DNA from 2 places in the Kosakonia sp. Marseille-Q7440 genome. Region 2 is predicted to be linked to the other one. Evidence: predicted binding sites of a transcription regulator. Region 2 holds the regulator's gene; the other holds the start of a gene.
What was found. Region 2 encodes PurR, which represses purine synthesis genes. Its sites were predicted from a motif close to CANGCAAACGTTTGCNTG; they were not measured.
Positions count from the first base shown of each region.

Region 1: a site for PurR is predicted at 3,129-3,146, ahead of pyrC (dihydroorotase). Genes of this name have one in related genera too.

Region 1 covers NZ_CBCPLT010000001.1:1,567,491-1,573,577, reverse strand. Annotated here, with positions in the region: gene rimJ (ribosomal protein S5-alanine N-acetyltransferase) at 1-246, opposite strand, end outside; gene mdtH (multidrug efflux MFS transporter MdtH) at 482-1,690, shown strand; gene grxB (glutaredoxin 2) at 1,756-2,403, shown strand; gene ACWPW2_RS07115 (lipoprotein) at 2,525-3,085, shown strand; gene pyrC (dihydroorotase) at 3,200-4,243, shown strand; gene dinI (DNA damage-inducible protein I) at 4,319-4,564, shown strand; gene bssS (biofilm formation regulator BssS) at 4,843-5,097, shown strand; gene solA (N-methyl-L-tryptophan oxidase) at 5,214-6,087, shown strand, end outside.
Region 2 covers NZ_CBCPLT010000001.1:1,823,824-1,837,366, reverse strand. Annotated here, with positions in the region: gene ACWPW2_RS08460 (C40 family peptidase) at 14-859, shown strand; gene ACWPW2_RS08455 (MFS transporter) at 904-2,073, opposite strand; gene cydH (cytochrome bd-I oxidase subunit CydH) at 2,240-2,329, opposite strand; gene purR (HTH-type transcriptional repressor PurR) at 2,627-3,652, shown strand; partial or broken gene punR (DNA-binding transcriptional activator PunR) at 3,649-4,582, opposite strand; gene punC (purine nucleoside transporter PunC) at 4,695-5,891, shown strand; gene cfa (cyclopropane fatty acyl phospholipid synthase) at 6,189-7,337, shown strand; gene ACWPW2_RS08425 (riboflavin synthase) at 7,406-8,044, opposite strand; gene mdtK (MdtK family multidrug efflux MATE transporter) at 8,313-9,686, shown strand; tRNA gene ACWPW2_RS08415 (tRNA-Val) at 9,837-9,913, shown strand; tRNA gene ACWPW2_RS08410 (tRNA-Val) at 9,926-10,002, shown strand; gene ACWPW2_RS08405 (AIDA repeat-containing protein) at 10,166-13,543, opposite strand, start outside.

The sequences.
Region 1 (6,087 bases), 260 kb from region 2:
ATCGAGCAGGGCAAAGTAAAAAGCAGAGCCCTGTTTATGGAACTCATTGATCATCCCCAGACGTGCCTGCCAGCCGGAAGGGTAACAGTGGCTCTCATCGCGAACGGGCTCCCAGGGTTTTAAAAACTGGCGATTTTCCGCGTAATAATCCGCAAGCCGCCACGCATCGCGCTCGTGAACCAGGCGCACCACTAATCTGTCTGTTACCAAGCGTACTTTCGGCACATTACTGCGATAGCCAAACATGTTTACCACTCCTTCGTTTCGCGGCTTTTTTTACCCCTTCTCTTTACTATACCTTTGCTCTGCGACTCTGTGAAAACAGCAACATGGCATTTTCTGCGCCGCGCCCCCTTTTCGATGAAAAGTCTCAATCAAACGCCCGCCTTGATAAAAAAATATTGTCGCGGTGAATGTGTGAAAACGGTTGCCGAAGCCGCAGAATAGAGGCGTCACCTTTTTCTGATTTCCCGGAGGGGAAATGGCGCGCATCTCGCAGGCAAGGAGCCTGGGTAAATATTTCCTGCTGGTCGATAATTTTTTGGTGGTGCTCGGTTTTTTTGTTGTCTTCCCCCTGATTTCCATTCGTTTCGTTGATCAACTTGGCTGGGCCGCGCTGATGGTCGGGATCGCGCTCGGCCTGCGTCAGTTTATTCAGCAGGGGTTAGGCATGTTTGGCGGCGCCATCGCCGACCGCTTTGGCGCAAAACCGCTGATTGTCACCGGCATGCTGATGCGCGCGGCAGGCTTTGCGGCGATGGGAATGGCGAATGAACCGTGGGTGCTGTGGCTCTCCTGTATCCTTTCCGGTCTTGGCGGCACGCTGTTCGACCCGCCGCGTTCGGCGCTGGTGGTCAAACTGGTGCGTCCGCGCCAGCGCGGTCGCTTCTTCTCGCTACTGATGATGCAGGATAGCGCCGGGGCGGTTATCGGCGCGCTGCTCGGCAGCTGGCTGCTGCAGTATGATTTCCGTCTGGTGTGCGCCGCCGGGGCGCTGATGTTTATCCTCTGCGCGGGCTTTAACGCCTGGCTGCTGCCAGCGTGGAAGCTCTCAACGGTGAAAACGCCGGTGCGCGAAGGCTTAGCCCGTGTGCTGCGTGACAAGAAATTCGTCACCTATGTTTTAACCTTAAGCGGTTACTACATGCTGGCTGTGCAGGTGATGCTGATGTTGCCGATTATGGTCAACGACGTTGCCGGATCGCCGACGCCGGTCAAATGGATGTACGCCATTGAGGCCTGTCTCTCGCTGACGCTGCTCTACCCGATTGCGCGCTGGAGCGAAAAGCGCTTTCGCCTTGAGCAGCGCCTGATGTTCGGCCTGGTGGTGATGTCATTCAGCCTCTTTCCGATGGGCATGGTCGGCTCGCTGCAACAGCTTTTTACACTTATCTGCACCTTCTATATCGGCTCGATTATCGCCGAACCGGCGCGGGAAACCCTGAGCGCGCAGCTGGCCGATGCGCGGGCGCGCGGCAGTTATATGGGCTTTAGCCGCTTAGGTCTGGCCTTTGGCGGCGCGCTTGGCTACGCGGGCGGCGGCTGGCTGTTTGACGCCGGGAAAGCCTTTCGCCAGCCGGAGTTACCGTGGATGATGCTCGGCGTGATTGGGCTTATCACCTCCCTTGCGCTGCTGTGGCAGTTTGCCCCCCGCCGCGTGCAGCCGCCGATGCTCGAACCCGGCGCCTGATTTGCGCCACCTCTACCTCTCTTCCATACTGATTAGTGATGGATAAACCAGTATGGAGGAGAAACGTGAAACTCTACATTTACGATCACTGCCCTTTCTGTGTAAAAGCCCGCATGATTTTCGGCCTTAAGAATCTCCCGGTTGAACTCCATGTCCTGCAAAGCGATGACGAAGCGACGCCGACCCGCATGATTGGTCAAAAGATGGCGCCGATCCTGCAAAAAGATGACAGCCGCTACCTGCCCGAAAGCCTCGATATTGTTCACTACGTTGATAAGCTCGACGGTCAACCGCTACTGACCGGCTCGCGCAATCCGAAGATCGAAGAGTGGCTGCGTAAGGTGAATGGCTACGTCAATAAGCTGCTGATCCCACGCTTCGCGCAGGCCCCCTTTGACGAATTTTCCACCCCGCAGGCGCGCGCCTACTTCACCGCCAAAAAAGAGGCGGCGATTGGCGATTTCGCCGATCACCTCTCCCACTCTGCCGGGCTGGTGAAGAATATCAGCGACGATCTGCGCGCGCTGGAGAAGCACATCGTGCAGCCGAATGCCGTCAACGGCGAGCTGTCGGAAGATGATATTCACCTCTTCCCGCTGCTGCGTAACCTGACAATTGTCAGCGGCATTACCTGGCCGACCCGCGTCGCCGATTACCGCGACAACATGGCGAAACAGACTCAGGTTAACCTCCTCTCTTCCATGGCTATCTAAGCCGTTCATGGCGGAAGCGACCGGCTTCCGCCCCTTCTTTAAGTATTTTCTGCTGGCCTTTGCGCCGGGCGTCGCGCATGCTACACCTCGATCGAGGCATCAGGACCACGTTGAGGAATTCATGAAGAAGATGATTTTGGCCGCAGCACTCATGCTGAGCGGCGTGCTGGTGGGGTGCAATCAACTGACCCAATACACAATCAGCGAGCAGGAGATTAACCAGGCCCTGGAGAAACGGAATAACTTCGCCAAAGATATTGGCGTGCCGGGCGTGGCTGATGCGCATATTGTTCTCAACAATCTTGCCAGCGCGATTGGCCGTGAAGAGCCGAATAAAATCACCTTAACCGGCGATGCAAATCTGGATATGACCTCGCTGTTCGGCAATCAAAAAGCGGTAATCAAGCTGAAGCTGAAAGCGCTGCCGACCTTTGATAAAGATCAGGGCGCAATCTACCTGCATGAGATGGAAGTGGTGGACGCGACGGTCACACCGGAAAAGATGCAGAGCGTGCTGCAAACCTTGATGCCCTACCTGAACCAGTCTCTGCGCAACTACTTTAACCAGCGCCCGGCCTATGTGCTGAAAGAAGACAGCACCAAAGGCGAAGCGCTGGCGAAGAAATATGCCAAAGGCATTGAGGTGAAACCTGGCGAGATTGTCATCCCGCTTACCGACTGAATCACTGGGCGCCTGGCGCCCTTTTTTTCAGGAAAAGGATGCAAACGAAAACGTTTCCCCTTATGCTTGGTCTCCGGCAAAAACAGCCCTTTCTCACTTAGCCGGAGCCCTTCAATGACACAACCCCAGGTTTTGAAAATCCGCCGTCCTGACGACTGGCATCTCCATCTGCGCGACGGCGATATGCTGAAAACCGTGGTGCCGTGGACCAGCGAAACCTACGCCCGCGCCATTGTGATGCCGAACCTGGCTCCGCCTGTGACCACCGTTGAGGCCGCTCTCGCCTATCGCCAGCGCATCCTTGACGCGGTGCCTGCCGGTCAGCACTTCGAACCGCTAATGACCTGCTACCTGACCGACAGCCTCGATCCTGATGAGATCGAACGCGGCTTTGCGGAAAAGGTGTTTACGGCGGCTAAGCTCTACCCGGCAAATGCCACCACTAACTCCAGCCACGGTGTCACCAGCATTGATGCCATCATGCCGGTGCTTGAGCGGATGGCGAAGCTTGGCATGCCGCTGCTGGTGCATGGGGAAGTGACTCACGCGGAGATCGATATTTTCGATCGCGAAGCGCGCTTTATTGAGACGGTGATGGAGCCACTGCGCAAGCGTCTGCCGGAGCTGAAAGTGGTATTCGAGCACATCACCACCAAAGATGCCGCTGACTATGTGCGCGACGGCAATGAGCGGCTGGCCGCCACCATCACCCCGCAACATTTGCTGTTTAACCGCAACCATATGCTGGTGGGCGGCGTGCGTCCGCATCTCTACTGCTTACCGATCCTTAAGCGTAATATCCACCAGCAGGCGCTGCGTGAGCTGGTCGCCAGCGGGTTCGAACGCGTCTTCCTCGGCACCGACTCCGCCCCGCATGCCCGCCATCGCAAAGAGGCGAGCTGCGGCTGTGCAGGCTGTTTTAATGCGCCAACGGCGCTGGCCAGCTACGCCACGGTATTTGAAGAGATGAACGCGTTGCAGCACTTCGAAGCCTTCTGCTCCCTCAATGGGCCGCGCTTCTATGGCCTGCCGGTGAATGAAGAGTTTATTGAACTGGTGCGGGAAGAGTGCGTGGTGCCGGAGTCGATTGCGCTGGCGGACGATACGCTGGTGCCCTTCCTCGCCGGTGAAACCGTGCGCTGGCAGGTAAAACGCTAAATATTCTTATGCCCCCTGTTGTAATGTGTTTCGATTAACTGTATAAACATACAGTATCTTACACAGGGGGCTGTTATGCGCATTGAAGTGACGATTGCCAGAACCACATCTTTACCCGCGGGCGCTATCGATGCGCTGGCAGGTGAGTTATCCCGCCGTCTGAATGACCACTATCCCGATCGCGAAAATAAAATTTCTGTCCGTTATGCGGCAGCAAATAATCTCTCCGTCCTTGGCGGCGCGAAAGAAGATAAAGACCGCGTTAGCGAAATCCTGCAAGAGACCTGGGAAAGCGCTGACGATTGGTTTATCACCGATTAATTTCCCTCTGAAGTTGAAGTTATTGCCGGGTCGCCCCGGCTTTTTTTGCTTCATTTTCAAGCAAAACCGTAACATCTGATTTTCTCAGTGAAATGAGTCGCTTATCTTTTAGCCACTCCCTTAAGAAAAATCTATGACTACAAAAAAGATGTTGCAGAGTGTTTATTTTCCCGATCATGAGGTCGGGTTGTTGATATACTGAAAAGGCTTCAAATTAAAACACGCATTGAACCTCGAACGTCGTTGTCTAATTAAAACACGCCAAACAGGGGGTTATGATGGTAAAGAATAATGAAGTCATCCAGACCCATCCACTGGTCGGATGGGACATCAGCACCGTAGATAGCTATGACGCACTGATGCTTCGGTTGCACTACCAGACCCCGAACAGAGCCGCTCAGGAAGGTACTGAAATCGGTCAGACGTTATGGTTAACAACCGATGTTGCCCGCCAGTTTATTTCGATTCTGGAAGCTGGCATTGCCAAGATTGAATCAGGCGATTACGAAAAAGACGAGTATAAAAGACATTAACACCATCTGCGCATACTCAACATCAGGCACCCTCGCGGTGCCTTTCTTTTTTCTGCCCTTGTATAAGCCCCCCAGGTTATTTACCCTCCTGAACACGCATTTGCCTGGAGAGAACCATGACATACGACCTGATTATTATCGGCAGCGGATCCGTTGGCGCAGCAGCGGGCTACTACGCCACGCGCGCCGGGCTTAAGGTGCTGATGACCGATGCGCATATGCCGCCGCACAATGAAGGCAGCCATCACGGCAATACGCGCCTGATCCGCCACGCCTACGGCGAAGGCGAGAAATATGTTCCGCTGGTGCTGCGCGCCCAGCAGTTATGGGATGAGCTGAATACGCTCACCGGCGAAACGGTGTTTGAGCGCACTGGCGTCGTCAATTTTGGTCCGGCTGATTCTTCCTTTCTCGCCAACGTCGCCGACAGCGCCGCGCAGTGGAAGCTGGCGCTGGAAAAGCTGGATGCCGCCTCGCTGATGGCGCGCTGGCCGGAAATCCGCGTTCCTGATGATTACATCGCGCTCTATGAAGCTGACTCCGGCGTGCTGCACAGCGAACTGGCGATTAAAAGCTGGATCCAGCTGGCTGAGCAGGCAGGCTGCGCGCAACTCTTCAACTGCCCGGTCACCGCCCTGCACCATCATCAGGATGGCGTCACCATCGATACCCCGGAAGGGAGTTTCTCCGGCAAGAAAGCGCTGGTCAGTGCGGGAACCTGGGCGAAGACGCTGCTGCCAAACCTGCCGATCCAGCCGGTACGTAAAGTGTTTGCCTGGTTCCAGGCGGATGGCCGTTACAGCGTGAAAAACAACTTCCCGGCCTTTACCGGCGAGATGCCGAACGGCGAGCACTATTACGGCTTCCCGGCGGTTGAGAATGAGTTAAAGATTGGCCGCCACAACGGCGGACAGGTGATTAACGCGGCCGACGAGCGCACGCCGTTTGGTGCAGAAGCCGGCGACGGCTCGGAGTGCTTCTCCTTTTTAC
Region 2 (13,543 bases):
AGGGGATTGCTCAGTGGCGCGGATACCAAAAGCTTCAATCACGCTCTGTGCTTTGTTGTTCACCACGTTGTCTTTCACGCCATTAGCGAGCGCTTCTGAACAAGCGCCAGCCTCGGCCGTGCAAAAAACACATCTGGCGAAAGCATCCGAACGTAAGAAAAAAAACAGTTCTACAAAAACAGCAAAGAAAAGCAGTGGCACTCCAGCAGAAAAAGCCAGCAGTAAAAAAACCGCAAAAACCAAAACGTCGACCAAATCGATAAAAAAGAAAAACAGCGCTACCCCGCAGAAAACCGCTAAAACTCCCTCGCGTCGTAAAGCATCCAGTTCACAGAAAACCGCAACCGTTAGCTGGACTGAGAAGTGTACGCCGCGCAAAGGCCACAAGCCGCACTGTATTAAAGTGAAAAGCAGCCAGGCGGGCACGCTGGCAGACGTGCATAAACTGCGCGTGCAAAAAGTGCAAAAAACCGCGATGTCGAAGCTGATGAACCAGCTTGGCAAACCCTACCACTGGGGCGGTACCTCGCCGAAAACCGGTTTTGATTGCAGCGGGCTAGTCTATTACGCCTATAAGGATCTGGTGAAATTCCGTATTCCGCGTACCGCCAATGAGATGTATCACCTGCGTGATGCCTCACCGGTTAACCTGCGTGAACTGGAGAGCGGCGATCTGGTCTTCTTCCGCACCCAGGGCCGCGGCACCGCCGATCACGTTGGCGTCTACGTTGGCAACGGCAAATTTATCCAGTCACCGCGCAGCGGCCAGGATATTCAGGTCACTTCATTAAGCGAAGATTACTGGCAGCGCCACTATGTTGGTGCGCGCCGCGTGGTCACGCCGAAAACCATTCGCTAATCCCCTCTCCCACCTGCCGCTCGCGCGGCAGGTGTTACTTCGCCTTACTCCGCTGCCGCGCAGACGCGCGACGCTGAATCACGCCCGGAGAAGAGCACCAGCAGCAGCCCCAGCCCGGCAATAATCGCCCCCATCACCGGAACGAAGCTGTAGCCGAGGCCGCCGGAGATCACCGCCCCGCCTGCCGCCGCGCCAAGGGCATTACCGAGGTTGAAGGCGCCAATATTGACCGATGACGACAGCCCCGGTGCTTCATGGGCAACACGCATCACGCGCATCTGCAACGGCGGCACTACCGCGAAGGTTGCCGCGCCCCACACCACCATGGCGATCGCCGCACCGATCTCACTGCGCGCCAGCAGCGGGATAGCCAGCATGATGGCAATCAGCAGCAGTAAAAAGCCTTTCAGCGTGCCGGTTACCGAGCGGTCCGCCAGTTTCCCACCCAAAAAGTTACCAATCGAGAAACCAACGCCAATCAGCACCAGCATGGCGGTGACAAACACCGGCGTGGCATCCGTCAGCGTGCGCAACACCGGTGAGATGTAGGTATAGAGGGTAAACATTGCCCCGGCACCGAGCACGGTGGTCAGCAGCGCCGTCAGCACCTGCGGGCGCATCAGTACCGCCAGTTCGTTGCGCACGTTGGGTCGCGCGCCCGCGCCGCCTTTCGGTAATGAGAAGAAGAGCGAGACCATGGAGATCACCCCAAGCCCGGCGGTTGCCATAAAGGACATGCGCCAGCCGATGGTCTCCCCAAGCCAGGTGGCGGCGGGCACACCGCCGATATTGGCGATAGTCAGCCCCATAAACATCGTCGCCACCGCGCTGGCCTGCTTCTCTTTCGCGACAACGCTTGCGGCAACGACCGAGCCAAGGCCGAAGAACGCGCCGTGATTAAGGCTGGTGATAATACGGGCGATCATCAGGGTGGCGTAATCCGGCGCAATGGCAGAGAGCACATTGCCGACGGTGAAAATAGCCATTAAGAAAATCAGCGCATTACGACGACCGCGATGGGAAAGCAGCAGCGTCATCAGCGGCGCACCCACCATAACGCCAATGGCGTAGGCGCTGATCAGCATCCCCGCCGCCGGAATAGAGACCCCAACGCCCTGCGCAATCACCGGCAGTAACCCCATCGGCGAAAACTCAGTGGTGCCAATGCCAAAGGCACCAATTGCCAGCGCAAGCAGGGGGAAATTTATTTTCATCTTTTGACTCCGAAATGGACATGCCGACCCTCTACCGGGTCGCGAAAGGCAAAAGTATGACAGGTGTCACAAAAAACAGAAGTGAGCGTACGGAGAAAAGTTTATTGCGCAACGGGTAACAATGGGGACGCAAGAACCGAGGGAGAGGGCTCTCCCTCGCATCAGATCAATGCAGTGCAGCGGTCAGCGCGCCGAAAACGATCAGGCTCAGAACGATGACGGTGGTGAAGAGTGAATACTTAAGATCGGTGCTCATCAATTTTTCTCCATTTAATTTCCCCACAAAAAGTGAGCCTGCGCATTTTTGCACAAATTATCTGAAAAATCTTGCGCGAATTGGCAGCAGAACCGTTTTAATACTTCCCCTTTTGCTCAAGATCAGACAAAATTCGACGCTAAATTTATTAGCGTACCGGCCATTGACTCCCCTCCTGACGTCCAGTGTCGTTTTCCCGGCGTACCGCACTCACTTTGATGGGTTCAGGGTGATTAAAGGCAAACGTTTACCTCAAGAATTATCAGGAGCTTACGATATGGTCTGGAGTAATATCTGATGGCAACGATTAAAGATGTCGCGAAACGAGCAAACGTTTCCACTACAACCGTATCACATGTAATTAACAAAACCCGTTTTGTCGCCGAAGAGACGCGCAACGCCGTCTGGGCGGCAATCAAAGAGCTGCACTATTCGCCAAGCGCCGTCGCGCGCAGCCTGAAAGTGAATCACACCAAATCGATTGGTCTGCTGGCAACCAGCAGTGAAGCGGCCTACTTTGCCGAGATCATCGAAGCGGTTGAGAAGAAGTGTTTCCAGAAGGGTTACACGCTGATCCTCGGCAACGCCTGGAACAGCCAGGAGAAGCAGCGCGCCTATCTGTCGATGATGGCGCAAAAGCGTGTCGATGGCCTGCTGGTGATGTGCTCTGAGTACCCGGAAACCGTGCTCACCATGCTTGAGGAGTATCGCCATATTCCGATGGTGGTGATGGACTGGGGCGAATCGAAGGCGGACTTCACCGATTCGGTGATCGATAACGCCTTCCAGGGCGGCTATATGGCCGGCCGTTACCTGATCGAGCGCGGCCATCGCGATATCGGCGTAATCCCGGGTCCGCTGGAGCGCAACACCGGCGCAGGCCGTCTTGCCGGTTTTATGAAGGCGATGAACGAGGCGATGATCAACGTGCCGGAGAACTGGATTGTGCAGGGCGACTTTGAGCCGGAGTCCGGCTACCGCGCCATGCAGCAGATCCTCGGCCAGTCCTCGCGCCCCACCGCGGTCTTCTGCGGCGGCGACATTATGGCAATGGGCGCACTCTGCGCCGCCGATGAGATGGGGTTGCGCGTGCCGCAGGATATCTCCGTCATTGGCTATGACAACGTGCGCAACTCGCGCTTCTTTACCCCGGCCTTGACGACGATTCATCAGCCGAAAGACTCGCTGGGCGAAACGGCATTCACCATGCTGCTCGATCGCATTGTGAATAAGCGTGAACAGTCGCAGTCGATTGAGGTGCATCCGCGCCTGGTGGAGCGCCGCTCGGTGGCCGATGGCCCCTTCCGCGATTACCGCCGTTAATCCCCTCCCGCGGGAGCCTTACTCCGGCTCCCGCAGCCACTCCTTATTCAACGTTTCGCTGTCCCCCAAGTAATCGAGCAGCCAGTTCAGTGCAGGTGACGCCTCGTTTTGTTGCCATGTCAGGCAGCAGGCGGCATCCGGAAACGGGTTTTCCAGTTCAAGCGCCACCCAGTCACCGCTATCGAGCCTCGGGCGGGCAAAATGGGCTGGCACCATCCCCACACAAAGCCCCGCCGACAGGCACGCTTCCGACGAGGCCCAGTCAGGCACCATCACCCTTTTCTGGTTATCCAGCAGCCAGGTAATACGCTTTGGCAAAGAGCGGGAGGTATCCTCCTGAATCAGCGACGGCCAGTTGCGCAACGTCTCATCGCTTAACGGACCGTCGAGCTGCGCCAGCGGATGCTGACGTGAGACGACACACTTCCAGCTCAAAGTGCCCATATCGCGAAAAGCATAGCGCCCCCCGACGGGGATCGCCTGCGTAGCGCCAATCGCCAGTTCAACACGGCCATCGGCGAGCGCATCCCAGACGCCGTTGAACACCTCCTGGTAGACAACCAGCTCGACATCGCTGAAGTGACGGTAGAAATCGACGATCATCTGCCGGGTGCGCGCGGGTTTCACAATGTTATCGACAGCAATCGGCAACTGGCCGCGCCAGCCATTGGCGATCTGCTGACACTGCTGGCGGGTGATCAGCATTTTTTTGATAACAGATCGCCCCTCCTTTAAAAACCAGACCCCGGCGGGGGTGAGTTCCACATCGCGGTGGCGGCGCATAAACAGCGGCACCGCCAGCCACTCCTCCAGCTGGCGCACGGTGTAGCTCACCGCCGAAGGCACGCGGTGCAACTCCTGCGCCGCGCCGCTAAAGCTGCCGTTACGCGCTACGGCATCCACCACTTCAAGGGAGTATTCTGACCACATATTCTGCCTGCAAAATTTTTGAAACCAATGTGCAAATATTAGCGTTTCACAACCAGGAAAGCACTCCTTACACTTCCCCACCCTGATTACCTGCAATTAAAGAGAAATGAGAATGCAACCTGGCAAAGGATTTTTAGTCTGGCTCGCGGGCTTAAGCGTGCTGGGCTTTTTAGCCACCGACATGTACCTGCCCGCTTTCAGCGCGATTCAGCAAGATTTAAACACCTCTCCCGCCGTGATCAGCGCCTCGCTGAGTCTGTTCCTCGCCGGGTTCGCGGTGGCACAACTGCTGTGGGGGCCGTTGTCGGATCGCTATGGTCGCAAACCGATTCTGCTGATTGGGCTGTCGATTTTCGCCCTGGGCTGTCTTGGCACCCTTTGGGTGCGCGACGCCACCTGGCTGCTGGTGCTGCGTTTCGTGCAGGCCGTCGGCGTCTGTGCCGCTACCGTTAGCTGGCAGGCGCTGGTAACGGATCACTATCCGGCGCACCGCGTTAACCGTATTTTCGCCACCATTATGCCGCTGGTCGGCTTCACCCCGGCGCTGGCCCCGCTGCTCGGTGCCTGGCTGCTGGCCCATATTGAATGGCAGGCAATTTTCGCCACCCTGCTGGCCATCACCGTGGTGTTGATGATCCCGGCTTTCCGCCTCAAATCGCCGGTAAAAAAAGTGGCGCACGACCAGCAGGCGCTCACCTTCCTCGATCTGCTGCGCGCCCGTGATTATCGTGGCAACGTGATGATCTACGCCGCCTGCTCCGCCAGCTTCTTTGCCTGGCTTACCGGCTCGCCGTTTATCCTGCACGAAATGGGCTATGGCCCGTCGGTGATTGGCCTGAGCTATGTGCCGCAGACGTTCGCCTTCCTGATTGGTGGTTACGGCTGTCGCGCAGCGCTGCAAAAATGGCAGGGATCGCGCATGTTACCGTGGTTACTGAGTGGCTACGCCCTGAGCGTGCTGGCGACCTGGGCAGTCGGCTTTATTCCCGGCGTCTCGCTGACCGCGCTGATGATCCCCTTCTGCCTGATGGCGGTGGCGAACGGGGCTATTTACCCTATCGTGGTTGCGCGGGCGCTGCGTCCCTTCCCGCAGGCGACGGGGCGCGCGGCGGCGTTGCAGAATACCCTGCAACTGGGGCTCTGCTTCCTGGCAAGCCTTGTCGTCTCGTGGCTGATCATTACCCCGCTGCTGACCACCACCAGCGTGATGCTCGCCATGGTGCTGCTCGCGGCACTCGGTTATGGCATTCAGCATCGCGCAGGCGAAGAGCAGGATGAGGTGCGTGAGCCCTCCTCCGCGCGCGGGTAGTTGCTGACGGGACTGTCGCTGATGGCGTAATTAGCACGCTATTAGCGACAAGTTGAATCACCTGATATTGAGGCCTATACTAATTTTCGGCTATCTCATAAATACGATAAATATTATGCAGTAACGGGCACCGGAGCGTGCTCGTTTCCCCAAGGAGGGCCTTTTCTGGCAAGGGTCTCTCCCTTCCTCTGTTCTACGTCTGATATCAGCCTCACGGTGCAAACCGTGAGATTTCTCACAAATTCTGCCAGCGTCTACGCTTGTAGAGTTCTGATCGCTATTCGTGATGGAGAAGGTATGAGTTCATCGTGTATAGAAGAAGTGAGCGTGCGGGATGACAACTGGTTCCGTATAGCAAACGAACTGCTGGGCCGCGCAGGTATTCGTATCAACGGCCCCGCTCCCGCAGACATTCGGGTGAAAAATCCTGATTTTTTCAAACGCGTTTTACAGGACGGATCGCTCGGACTCGGCGAAAGTTATATGGACGGCTGGTGGGAGTGCGAACGGCTGGACATCTTCTTTACCCAGGTACTGCGCGCCGGCCTGGAAAAACAGCTTCCACACCATCTCAAAGATACCCTGCGCATTGCCGCCGCCCGGCTCTTCAACCTGCAAAGTAAAAAGCGGGCGTGGATTGTCGGCAAAGAGCACTACGATCTCGGCAACGATCTCTTTACCCGCATGCTCGACCCCGCAATGCAATACTCCTGCGGTTACTGGAAAGAGGCGACTACCCTTGCCGAGGCGCAGCAGGCAAAATTGCGGCTTATTTGTGAAAAATTGCAGTTAACGCCCGGCATGCGCGTGCTGGATATCGGCTGCGGCTGGGGCGGCCTGGCGCAATTTATGGCACAGCACTATGGCGTTCGCGTGGTCGGCGTCACTATTTCGGCAGAGCAGCAGAAAATGGCGCAACAGCGCTGCGCCGGGCTGGATGTGGATATTCTTTTGCAGGACTACCGCGATCTGCGCGATCAGTTTGACCGCATCGTCTCCGTCGGCATGTTTGAACACGTCGGGCCGAAAAACTACGCCACCTACTTTGATGTGGTCGACAAAAACCTGAAGCCGGACGGCCTCTTTTTACTCCACACCATCGGCTCCAGACAGACCGATAACAATGTTGACCCGTGGATCAACCGCTACATCTTCCCGAACGGCTGCCTGCCCTCGGTTCGCCACATCGCCACCGCCAGTGAATCGCACTTTGTGATGGAGGACTGGCACAACTTTGGCGCTGATTATGACCGCACGCTGATGGCCTGGTATGGGCGTTTTCTCGCCGCATGGCCGGAGATCGCCGACAACTACTCCGAACGGTTTAAACGCATGTTCAGCTACTATCTGAATGCCTGCGCCGGGGCGTTTCGCGCCCGCGACATTCAGCTCTGGCAGGTGGTATTTAGCCGCGGCGTCGAGAAAGGTCTGCGCGTCGCGCGTTAATACCGTGTTTGAGTAACAAAAAAGCCGCAACGGGTACGCTGCGGCTTTTTGTTCTCTGCGGCGTCGGATTATTCGACGACGTTTACCACGACAGCGGCCTCTTTTGCCGCCAGTACGCGCTCGACGGTGTCGACAACGGCCTGGGTTTGCGGATCGATCTCAATATTGACGCGCTGGCCCAGCTTTTTGGCACTCAGGGTGGTGCGCTGCAGCGTTTCCGGGATCAGGTGCACGCAAAAACGCGTGGCGGTGACTTCGCCGACCGTCAGGCTGATACCGTCGATGCCGATAAATCCTTTATAAAGGATGTATTTCATCAGCGTCGGATCCTGCACTTTAAACCAGATCTGGCGGTTATTTTCCGAGGCGAGGATTTTGACGATTTCAGCGGTCGACATAATATGGCCCGACATTAAATGTCCGCCAATCTCATCGCTGAATTTCGCCGCGCGCTCAACGTTAACGATATCCCCGACTTCGAGTTCGCCAAGGTTGGTAATACGCAGCGTCTCTTTCATCAAATCGAAGCTGATATGGCTACCGTTAATCTCGGTGACGGTCAGACAGCAGCCGTTATGCGCAATGGACGCCCCGGTTTCAATTCCGTCCAGCATCGTTTCAGGCAGCTCAACAACGTGGGTGCGAAAATTCGGTTTTTCGTCAATCGACACCACTTTTGCCGTGCCCTGTACAATACCCGTAAACATAATCATCACTCCTGTTTCATTCTTACGGCATTACCGTGTGCTTCACGCACAATAACAGGTGAAAAATTCCCTTGCCAGCCTGAAGCCCGCTTTGCGGCGAAAGATAATTTTGATTTATGGATAACGTGGCAAAAAGAGGCGTTAACAGGTACTATTTGAGCAGATGTCGCACCTATCGCAGTGCGGCATTTTTTGTCGCACAAGGATATAACTCCTTTCTCTTAAGTATTTCCATTCTCTCTTATAACAACAATATATAGGTGTTCGCGTGCAGAAGTATGTAACAGAGGCGCGTCAATTACTGGCACTTGCCCTGCCGGTGATTTTTGCGCAAGTTGCCCAGACGGCGATGGGCTTCGTCGATACCGTGATGGCCGGGGGCTATAGCGCCACGGATATGGCTGCGGTCGCCATCGGTACCTCTATCTGGTTTCCCGCGATTCTTTTTGGTCACGGCCTGCTGCTGGCGATGACGCCGGTTATTGCGCAGCTGAATGGTTCCGGACGTCGCGATCGCATTGCCCATCAGGTTAGCCAGGGGTTCTGGCTGGCGGGTGCCGTATCGGTGCTGATTATGATTGTGCTGTGGAACGCCGGTCATATTATTCGCGCCATGCATAACATCGACCCGCTGATGGCCGATAAAGCGGTCCACTTTTTACGCGCGCTGATGTGGGGCGCACCGGGCTACCTCTTCTTCCAGGTGTTGCGCAACCAGTGCGAAGGGCTGGCGCGAACCAAACCCGGCATGGTGATGGGCTTTATCGGCCTGCTGGTCAATATTCCGGTTAACTACGCCTTTATCTATGGCCGTTTCGGTATGCCGGAGCTGGGCGGCGTCGGCTGCGGCGTGGCGACCGCGTCGGTCTACTGGGTGATGTTTATCTTTATGCGCCTCTACGTGAAACACGCCGGTGCCATGCGCGACATTAAACATGCTGCCCGCTTCGCACGACCCGATATGGCAGTGCTGAAACGGCTGACCCAGCTTGGCTTGCCGATTGCGCTGGCGCTCTTTTTCGAAGTGACCCTGTTTGCCGTGGTCGCGCTGCTGGTCTCGCCTCTCGGCATTGTCGATGTTGCCGGGCACCAGATTGCGCTTAACTTCAGTTCACTGATGTTCGTGTTGCCGATGTCGCTGGCGGCGGCGGTCACCATTCGCGTCGGCTTCCGCCTCGGCCAGGGCTCAACGATTGATGCCAAAACCTCGGCGCGTACCGGGTTGATGGTCGGCGTTTGCATGGCGGCTATTACCGCGGTGTTTACGGTGCTGATGCGCGAACAGATCGCCCTGCTCTATAACGACAACCCGGAAGTGGTGGCGCTGGCATCGCATCTGATGATGCTGGCGGCAATCTATCAGATCTCTGATTCGATTCAGGTAATCGGCAGCGGTATCCTGCGTGGCTATAAAGATACGCGCTCGATCTTCTTTATTACCTTTATCGCCTACTGGGTGCTGGGGCTGCCGACTGGCTACATTCTGGCGCTGACGGATCTGGTGGTCGCACCAATGGGTCCGGCAGGTTTCTGGATGGGCTTTATTATTGGCCTCACCTCGGCGGCAGTGTTGATGATGCTGCGCATGCGTCATTTGCAGCGCCAGCCTTCGAGCCGTATTTTGCAGCGCGCGGCACGCTAAACCGCTGTAGCCGCCTGCGGGCGGCTACTTTCAGCGCGTTTTGCTCAGTTGTTCCGCAATCGAGTGAATTCAGTAAGAAATCTGCCATTTTCCGCTTGCCACATCTGCGGGCTGCCGCTAATATTCGTCCCCGTTGTCAACCACAACATTGCGTTCATAGCTCAGTTGGTTAGAGCACCACCTTGACATGGTGGGGGTCGTTGGTTCGAGTCCAATTGAACGCACCATTCTTCTTCAGTGCGTCCGTAGCTCAGTTGGTTAGAGCACCACCTTGACATGGTGGGGGTCGGTGGTTCGAGTCCACTCGGACGCACCATTCGTTGTTACTCTCTGTTTTATCCCCTTTATTTCATCTCAGCTTCAGCATCACCCGCACGCCCTCTGCGCGTTACCGGCCGTGATAAAAACCTCCCAACAGAAATAAGAGATAAAAAAAACCGCACCTTGCGGCGCGGCTTTTCATATTACTGCAAGGCTTATCAGAAGCCGACTTTCAGCGTGATTTGACCGCCGTAGCCCCCGGTACCCGCGTCATCAATGCTGCGGGTATAGCCCGCGCGCACCCCGAGGGTCACGTTGTCGCGGATCTGGCCATCGATGCCGATATCCAGCGCTGCTGCGGTGCCATCCTGATCCGGATTGAACGACGTTTCGCTGCCTGCCACACCCGGCGCGCTGACATTCAGCGTGCCCTTCGAGTCGAAGGTCTGAATAAAGGACGGACGGATAAACCAGCTTACCGGTACCGGTTTGCCACTCTCTTTCAGCGTCGCGTTGTTGCCCAGACGCAGACCGGCACGCACCTGCTGGCTGTGACCATCACCGAACTGGACGTCAGCCACATCATCACTACCATCTTTCAGGTTCACGCCGCGATACTGGTACTGCACCTGCGGTTCCAGCACCAGGCCGCTGCCAATCTCAAACGGCAGACCGGTTTCGAAGGAGCCAACGTAGCCCCAGCCGTGGGTTTTCAGGCCGTCGCCGTCGCGCGGATTAGTGTCGAAGTTGTGGCGAGTACCCTGTGCCACTACGTCCATCCACCAGCCGCTCTCATGCACGCCATTAAGGTAGAGACCGCCGCTGTAAGCGTCATCGCGAACCGTACCGGCTTTCGACTTGTTGTTACGCTGCACGTCGATAGCGGAGAGACCTGCCGCACCGTAGATCCCCGCGGTCCACTCCATGCCCGAGCCTGAGCCCTGCCACAGATCGCTACCGATCTGCAGGAAGGTGTAGCCGCCTTTGCTTTCCGGCGTGTTGCCATTGCTCAGGTCACTGCCGCCGTGATCGTGGCTCAGCTGACCGGCCTGGAAACGGGCCCACATATTGCTGCCGCCTTCGGTCGGGGTACGCGCCGCATAGCGACGGGCATCCAGCGAGCCGAGGAGCGCACTGTCATAATCCATTGCCTGAGCGTAGACGGAGCTGTAGAGGTACATCGCCGAACGGTAGTTCTGCGGGCCGTCTGCGTTACCGCCTGCCTCAGCGGTGGTCAGATACCAGCTCTCGTCGGCGCTGCCCTGTTGCAGGGTGTAGTTATACGCACCCGCCTGCAGGCTGCCGTCAAGACGGAAAGCATCATCGGTGGTGGTCGCGCCGTTAATGGCGTTCACCACCTGAATGCCGTTACCGCTGGTACGTGCCCCAAGGCCGCCCTGGCTGCGAATGGCGATATTGGTGTTACCGGTGGCAGTACCGCCATCCAGTACCAGGCTGTCACTCACTGCGGTATTACCATCAAACAGAGTGTTAAGGGTGATGGTGCCGCCATTGCCCACCAGGTTAGTGACGGTCAGGGTTTTCGGTACAAACGCCCCGGTCGGTGCCTGGTAATCAATGGTGCCGCCCAGCGTCAGGTTGTCGAGCAGGGAGCTGTCAGTCATCAACCAGTTTGAACCCGCGTCAACGGTCAGGTCGGTCGGGTCAATCATCCCGGTCAACGTGGAGCCGTTGCTTAACTGCAAAGAGGTCCCGGCCTGGGCGATGATGTCGGTCACCGCATCCAGCCCGCTGAACACGAGGGTACCGCTCTGCAGGTAGGTGCCGCCCGCCTGATTAAGCGCACCGCTCAGGGTCAGGGTGTTGTTACCCTCTTTATAGAGCGTACCGTTGCCGTTGATCGCCGCGTTAACGGTGCTGGCGCTGTCCTCAGTGGTGATGCGCAGTTCGCCGTCGTTGTTCACATTACCGGCCAGCGTACCACCATCATTGATTTTGGTGACCCCGGTCAGCATGCCGCCCTCGGCGACGCTCAGCGTACCGTTTTCGCTGACCACGGTGTTGTTGGCACTGCCGTCTGCGGCAACCGCCAGCAGACCGCCGCTTTCCAGCAGCAGGCTATCGGCGATCTTATTGGCAATGGAGAAGCTGCCGTTGGCGTTAGTGCCGTTAAGCGTGGTGTCGGTGCCCGCCATCAGCGCTGCGCCGCTGTTGAGATTGATATTGGTGACCGTTGCGCCATCTTCCAGCGCCAGCATGCCGCCGCGTTCAATGGCCGTCAGATCCGCCACGCCCCCGGCGCGAACGAATTGTGCCCCGCCTTTGCTGACGGTGGTGGCGATAGCCTTGCCGCCGAAAGTGACACTCTGGGCGCCGTTTTCGCTAACGGTGGAAGATGCGACAGTGCCGCCCTGGTTAACCACCTGATCGCCAACCACTTTGTTGTCGATGACGATCGCGCCGTCATTGACGTTCTGGATCCCGCCTTCACGGATGATGGTGGAGATCACCGTCCCGCCGCTGTTGACGTTCTGCGTACCGCCACCGTTAATGGTTGTGTTGCTGGCGATGCCGCCGGTCAGCACGTTCTGGATCCCGCCGACGTTGATAACAGCAAAATCTGATGAACCACCGCTATAGATATTCTGCGTGCCTCGCTCGTAGAGCGTGGTGCGTGTTGCCGTACCGCCGCGGTAGACGTTCTGCACGCTGTTTGCGGAGAGATCGGTATCTACCGCGCTGCCGCGCACGTTCTGCTGGCTGTCGTTACCCAACGAGGTGTTGACCGCCGTTCCCCCGGCGGCGATATTCTGCACCGCAAAGTTATCCATCAGGTTATTTTCCGCACGGCCACCGCTGTAGATATTCTGGATGCCGTGACGGTTGCGGGTATCGGTGACCACGGCGCCGTCGTAAATCCCCTGTACCGCATCGTCGTTCAGCACGGTAGAGATGGCTGAACCGCCGCTGTAGATACGCTGTTCTGCACGGGTGATTTCCGAACCGGTGGTAGTGCCGAACACCTCCTGGATACCGCCATCAGTCACGATGGAGACTTCGGCGTTGGCATTTTTGTTGATTACCTGACGCCCGCCGTTTTTCACGATGCTGACAATCGACGTGCCGTCAACCACCTGCAGGCCGCCGTCGACGAAGGTGAAGTCGGTGACGCCGCCAGCGGCAACGTTTTGTCTGCCACCCTCAGAGATAGTGCCGCCGTAGGTGTAACCGCCATCATTAACGTTCTGCACGCCGCCCTTCTCAATACTCGCTTCGAAAGCCTGTCCACCGCTGCCGATATTCTGCGTCCCGCCCAGCACGCGCGCAGCGAAGGATTTCGCGCCGTTATTGACGTGCTGCTCACCGCCGTTCAGCACGGTGGAGATTGCCACCGCCGCGTTGCTGAGGATCTGCTTGCCGCCCGCGTTAATTACGCTCTGGCGCGACCAGCCGTACGGGTCAACAATCTGCTGGCCGCCGTTATTGATCACCGCATCGAACGACTGGCCGTCGACGCGCTGGACGCCGCCGCTGTTAACCAGCGTGCCGCGAGCCTGGCCGCCTTTGGTGACCAGCTGTACCCCGCCGTCGCTGATGCTGGTACCGGAAGCCGTACCCTGAACCAGCTGCGTACC